One region of the Pseudoalteromonas sp. P1-7a genome, then DNA from elsewhere that is predicted to be linked to it. Evidence: predicted binding sites of a transcription regulator. Region 1 holds the regulator's gene; each other region holds the start of a gene.
What was found. Region 1 encodes sigma-54, which starts transcription at its own class of promoters, with help from an activator protein. Its sites were predicted from a motif close to GTTGGCACGNNNNTNGNNT; they were not measured.

Region 2: the regulator sigma-54 is predicted to act here: its motif matches at 896-914, upstream of fliS (flagellar export chaperone FliS).
Region 3: the regulator sigma-54 is predicted to act here: its motif matches at 981-999, upstream of AN389_RS09170 (BON domain-containing protein).

What each region holds. Positions count from the first base shown of each region.
Region 1 covers NZ_LKDU01000005.1:87,709-89,986, forward strand. Annotated here, with positions in the region: gene lptB (LPS export ABC transporter ATP-binding protein) at 1-294, shown strand, start outside; gene AN389_RS05705 (RNA polymerase factor sigma-54) at 364-1,863, shown strand; gene hpf (ribosome hibernation promoting factor) at 1,891-2,178, shown strand; gene AN389_RS05715 (PTS sugar transporter subunit IIA) at 2,183-2,278, shown strand, end outside.
Region 2 covers NZ_LKDU01000014.1:26,455-28,732, forward strand. Annotated here, with positions in the region: gene fliD (flagellar filament capping protein FliD) at 1-43, shown strand, start outside; gene AN389_RS10555 (hypothetical protein) at 150-446, opposite strand; gene fliS (flagellar export chaperone FliS) at 451-852, opposite strand; gene AN389_RS10565 (sigma-54-dependent Fis family transcriptional regulator) at 1,208-2,278, shown strand, end outside.
Region 3 covers NZ_LKDU01000011.1:61,226-63,503, reverse strand. Annotated here, with positions in the region: gene AN389_RS09175 (LiaF domain-containing protein) at 61-717, opposite strand; gene AN389_RS09170 (BON domain-containing protein) at 1,035-1,601, shown strand; gene AN389_RS20165 (YqaE/Pmp3 family membrane protein) at 1,667-1,825, shown strand; tRNA gene AN389_RS09165 (tRNA-Ile) at 2,095-2,171, shown strand.

The sequences.
Region 1 (2,278 bases):
CGTGTAGAGATAGCCAGAGCACTCGCAGCGAACCCTAAATTTATTTTGTTGGATGAGCCTTTTGCTGGTGTTGATCCGATTTCAGTGTTAGATATAAAGAAAATAATAGAACATCTTAAAAATCGTGGCATTGGCGTATTAATTACCGATCACAATGTAAGAGAAACCCTTGATGTTTGTGAAAAAGCCTACATTGTTTCTCATGGGGAGCTAATTGCATCTGGCACCCCAGAACACGTATTAAATGACAAAACTGTACGCGATGTTTATTTAGGCGAGCAATTTAGGCTGTAACATTTAAGCCACACCTACAAGCATCTGCTAATATTAATTATAACAACATAAAAGGATTGTTAGAGATACATGAGGCAATCATTACAGCTGCGCATGGGCCAGCAACTTACAATGACTCCACAATTGCAACAAGCGATTCGCTTGCTGCAGCTCAGTACATTGGATCTCCAGCAAGAAATACAAGAAGCACTGGATAGCAACCCGCTATTAGAAGTAGAAGAGCAAGATTACACGGAAGAGTCGGCTGGAAAAAATGAACAAAAAGCAGATACGGATGATGTAACCGTAAGCGCATCGGCTGATGATACAACCAGTGAATACGAGCAAGACAGTGGTGAAGCTTTAAATAAAGACACCGTTAGCGATGATATGGCGATGGATGTAACTTGGGATGAGTACATGAGTGCAGCCCCTGCGGCATCTTCAGGCCCAATGCCAGAAGATGAGTCTATTTATCAGGGCGCCTCTACTGAAACGCTACATGAGTACTTAATGTGGCAACTTCAGCTTACTCCTTTTAGCCCCACTGATGAAGCTATTGCTATAGCCATTGTAGAAGCTGTAGATGACTCGGGTATTTTAACGCTAAGTTGTGAAGAAATTTTAGAAAGCTTTAACCAAGAAAACGATGACGACGTTGAGGTTGAACTGGATGAAATAGAAGCCGTTTTAAAACGTATTCAATTATTCGACCCTGTAGGTATAGCCGCGCGAAGCTTACAGGAGTGCTTGTGTATTCAGCTTAATCAGTTTGATAAAGACACCCCTTTTATAGAACAAACTAAAATGATCTTAACCGATCACATTGATCTATTAGCGGCACGCGACTATCGTACATTAATGAAAAAGACTAAGCTTAAAGAAGACGAGCTTAAAGAGGTCATGACTCTTATACATACCCTCAACCCAAAACCTGCAGATACAATAGTAAGGGAAGAGTCTGAGTATGTCATACCGGATGTATCAGTTAAAAAAATTAAGGGCCGTTGGGTGGTAGAGCTAAACCCAGATAGCATGCCAAAAATACGCGTAAATAGTCAGTATGCGGCCATGTCACGTACCGTAAAATCTAGTGGAGATAGCCAGTTTATTCGCTCTCATCTGCAAGAAGCTAAATGGTTTATAAAAAGTCTTGAAAGCAGAAACGACACGCTGCTAAAAGTAACAAACTGTATTGTAAAACAGCAACAAGCGTTTTTTGAACATGGCCCCGAAGCCATGAAACCAATGGTTTTAAACGATGTTGCTGAAATGGTAGAAATGCACGAATCAACAATTTCGCGTGTTACTACGCAAAAATATATGCATACGCCACGTGGTATTTTTGAGCTTAAATATTTTTTCTCAAGCCACGTAAGCACTGAAAACGGCGGCGAATGTTCGTCAACCGCAATACGTGCCTTAATTAAAAAGCTAATTGCCGCGGAAAACTCAGCCAAACCATTGAGTGATAGTAAAATTGCGGATATATTGGCAGAGCAAGGAATTAAAGTAGCTAGACGCACAATAGCAAAATACCGTGAATCGCTAGCTATTCCACCGTCAAATCAGAGAAAGAGTTTGATATAAGACGTAAAAAACAAAGAGGAAATGCTTATGCAACTAAACCTAACTGGTCGTCACGTAGAAGTAACTGATTCACTTAGAGACTATGTAAATAATAAATTTGCAAAGCTAGAAAGGCACTCAGATCATATTAGCAATGTGCATGTCATTCTCGATGTAGAAAAACTCAACCAAAAAGCAGAAGCGACTATTCATGTAAGCGGCGCAGATTTATTTGCCTCAACAGAGCACCAAGATATGTATGCTGCTATAGACTCGTTGATTGACAAGCTCGATCGTCAAGTCATAAAACATAAAGAGAAGCTTGCTAGACACTAATATTATGAAATTAAGTACATTAGTATGCCAGGACTGCAGCAAAGCTGCGGTCCTTTTTAGTAGTAAAAAAAGAATTTTAGAATTTATCAGTGAGCTGGCT
Region 2 (2,278 bases), on a different contig from region 1:
GCAGCTTGAAAATATGCCTGGTGTGGTGAGTAATAATTCTTAATTTTCCATATCAATTATGAACATAAAAAAACCGTTTAAAAACGGTTTTTTTATGTCTAAATATTGCCTTTAAGATGCCTAGTAAGTTTTAAAACTGCTAGAAGTAGCTATACCGATTTATAAGCCGAGATTGCTTTACCTGTTTTTTTTTGCTTAATTATGGCTTTAGATGATTCATTTTTTACAGCATTTGCCTGCTTGCTAATGTTGTTGATATTGGTTTGCACAGCCACAAGTTGCTCGGCGGTAGGCGGGTTATCGCTTTCGCACCAGCGCTTAAGCTCACTATTTAAAGTATCCATAATAGGGGGAGCTTCATCAGCGTTATTGCTTTGCACTAATAATTCGATTTTGCTGAGCAATTGATTAATATGCTCAGCTTTGCTTGTTTCCTCTAAAGCCATTAGCTTATACCGCAGGATTACGCTGATCGACAGGAATGCTATCCCACCCTTCTTTAATTTCTTTAATAATGCCAGCTACTTCAGAAATAATCTCAATATCATTGTCAACATTTGCTTGCACAAGGCGTCTTTGGCAGTAGTCATAAAGTGCTAATAAATTATTTGAAATACTCGGATCTTGTTCCACTTCTAAATTAAGCGCGTCTTGTAATGCACCTAAGAGTAAAATACAGGCAGAGATGTTTTCGCCTTTTTTTTCTATTTCTTTGCGCTCAATAAACCCTTTAGTAGCGGCCAAGCGGCCAATTATGTTACTAAAAATAAGGTTAATTTGCTCATAGGGCGCCATTTCTGCGATGTTGCTGGCGCGCACTTGAGAATATTTTTTTAATGAAACATGAGCCATGGAAAATCCTAAATAAATATGTAAAATCGTCTGTACGTAACAAAAGCAATATTAATGCCAAGCATATTGCATTTATTTAGTTATCGGCATTGTTGCTTTCAACTTAAGTTAATTATAGTTTATATTTTTGACCTACGTAGATTCATACACTAAGAAAAAACAAGACATGGCATTAGCTTTAAGTATTAAACAACAAAACAATACTTAAGTTTTAATTATTAAGTATTATTGTTTTATAGCGATGTCTATTTTTTGGCGTTTATGTCAAAAAACCGCCGCTATTACTTGCATCCATACAGATCTCGCTTACAATTTAGCTAATAAAATGAATTAGTGAAATTATGGCTCGCTAACTATGATCTTGATTTTAGATAATAATAATAACCGTGCAATAGGATTACATGCATCACTTACCTTTATTGGGGAAGCTGTGCAGTTGCTTGATGAAAATGACTTTGAAGAAGTATGTAGTAAGTATCAACAGCAAGAATGCATTGTTATTTTAGGCGCATTACAAAGCTTAGATCATGAAGGCTTAATTAAACGCTACCCAACCCTGCCTTTTTTACTCATTGGTGAAACACTCAAGCCATTATTAAGCATTGCTAATGTAGTGGGACTAATTTGTGAGCCGTTTAATCACGAAGTAACCACACAGTTATTACACGACTGCCAACAGTACCAACGTATGCTTCCTGGAAGTCACAAGCATCATAAGCCACATAAAACATTTGATGGTTTAGTAGGGGAAACTGACGCGGTTAAAAACGTACGCTTTTTGATAGAGCAAGTGGCTAAAACCGATGCAAACGTGCTTATTTTAGGCGAGTCGGGTACGGGTAAAGAGGTGGTTGCGCGTAATGTACATTTATTATCTAAACGCAATACGGGGCCATTTGTACCAGTAAACTGTGGTGCCATTCCAGGAGAGCTTCTTGAAAGTGAGTTATTCGGCCATGAAAAAGGGGCGTTTACCGGCGCTATTTCTGCACGTAAAGGGCGGTTTGAATTAGCGCAAGGCGGTACGCTGTTTTTAGATGAAATTGGCGACATGCCACTGCAAATGCAAGTTAAGCTACTTCGCGTATTACAAGAGCGTAGCTACGAGCGTGTAGGTGGCACAAAAGCGATTCAAGCAGATGTACGTGTTATTGCCGCTACCCACCGCAACCTTGAGGAAATGATTGAAAAGGGCAGCTTTAGGGAAGATTTATATTACCGTTTAAACGTGTTTCCTATTGAAAACCCGTCACTTAATGAGCGTGCTGACGACATACCTTTATTACTTAAAGAGCTAATGCGCCGTGTTAATGAGCAAAGTGGTACGTCGGCTAAATTTACAGAGCGCGCAGTTGAGAGTCTCAAAGAACATGCTTGGCCTGGTAATATCCGTGAGCTTGCTAATTTAGTGGAACGCATGGTGATT
Region 3 (2,278 bases), on a different contig from region 1:
TTAAAAAGAGGACAGAAAAGCGCTCAATAGGGCTTTTCTATCCCCTACACTTTATGTGCACTATTTATTGTTCACGCCAAGCTGCGCTTTTAAGTCATTAGCAAAGCTTATAAACTTTTCTTTTATAGTACGCTTTACTTTAACCTCTACAGAGCCTAATACAGTCCTTCCTTCAATCTGAATTGTGGGGCCTTGGCGCTTATTCAGCGAGACCGTTTTATTTTCAAAGCTGCCCATTATACAAAACATTTTTGAAACCACATTAACGTGCTCTGGTACGTATATTTCTTCACTTCCAAAATAACAGCTGACGTGAATAGTGACGTGTTGGTGAGTGAATATGGCATCGGTAAAGTCGAGCACAATTGACCCCATATAATTTTGGATATAAATATCTTTAGGCACAACCCATTGGCCGCTACGTTCGCTTGAGCCCAAAATGCTTTTTAACGTTAGGCTTTCATTTTCGCCTTGTTGTGTACTGTAGTTAGGCGCGAACTGAGTTTGTTTTTGAGCAGTATACTGTGTATCGGCATGTAGAGTTAAATCCTCAACTAAGCCAAGTAGAGCCGTGTTGTCGGTTGTATCCATAGCGCTGTCTAGGCGCCTTTCGAAGGCTTCAGCAGATATCTCACCATGGCTGTAATTATAAATAAGTTGATCTATCACTTGCTCACGAACTTGCTCTATTGGGCGGTCTTCAATTTTTACAGACATGGGATTAATCCTTTTATATTTGCATTATCGTTTTATTAGCAAGCCATATACCAATATTAAAGTTATTGTATATCAATCACTTATTCTTTATTCGAGTTCCGTTGTTTTACTATATTAACGATAAATTAACCAAAACAGCAATATAATCGTTATTTTTACCACTTAAGAAAGTTTTACCTAATAGCCTGTAAATGTTTACTCAGCTGTATTTCTATTTATAGCTCATGAAACGTCTAAGTGCATGAATTTAATTAATAAATAAAGTTGGCCTAAAGCTCGCATATATAAAAGTGTCTTTAATCAAAAGGAGAAAGATTATGAAAACATTTAACAAATCTATGATTGCGGCTTTAGTTTTAGGTACTACAGCTATGGGTGCTCAAGCGGGCACGTGGGAAAATGAAAGTAAAGATGCTTGGATTGATGGTAAGGCAGAAACAGTGCTTCTTATGAACACTAATCTAAACAACTTTGACATTAACACTGATGTAAAAAATGGCAAGGTAGTACTTACAGGTAAAGTAAACAGCGACCTTGATAAAGAGCTAGCTGAAGAGCTTGTAATTAGCCTAGATGGCGTATCTGATGTAGAAAACAACCTAACTGTTGTGAAAAACATGGATATGGACGACAAAGACCGTAACACTATGGATGATGACGATAACGACTTAACTGACGCTAAAATCACCACAGTAATTACAACACGTTTCTTATTTGACTCAGAGGTTGACGGTACAGATATCGACGTTGATACCGACAACGGTATAGTAAAGCTTAAAGGTTCAGTTGAATCTGAAGCTGAAAAGCAGCTAGCAGTAAAAATTGCTAAAAATGCTGAAGACGTTCGTGACGTAGTAGATGAACTAACTATCGTTGCTGAATAATGCACTATACTAAAAAGCCCAGCTTAGCTGGGCTTTTTGCTTGTCATTTTTAAAGGAGCTACATTATGGATATCATTCGTATAATATTGTCGATTTTATTACCGCCACTGGGTGTATTTTTACAAGTTGGTTTAGGTATGCACTTTTGGCTAAATATTTTACTAACTTTACTGGGTTACTTCCCTGGTTTAATTCACGCTATTTACATTATCGCTAAAAAATAATGTGTGGTGTGTTCAATGTGAGCCGGCCACTTTTTTATAATTATTAAAATTGTAAAAAAGCGGCTTGCATACTTCTGCATTTATTTTCCCACTATTTCCTGCCTATTCGCACGCAAAAAGATTACTATTTAAGCAGTCGGCTTACTGATTGTTAAAATAAAGGTTTTTGCTAGTGACAAGCCTTAAAAAACTTTTTATACTGCAACCCGCTTTAGTCGCTCAGTGGCTAAACGCTTCAAAAATTAACTACCGCGTAGTTATACAAAGTTGGCCCCTTAGCTCAGTTGGTTAGAGCACACGACTCATAATCGTTAGGTCCCCAGTTCGAGTCTGGGAGGGGCCACCATTTTTCAATGCTTTCCAAGTAAATACCTACTAACAGAAATTACCCTGTGCTACCTCTGTGCTACTTTGTAGTATATACATAGTTAGGTTAGGTTTACAGCACTAGCT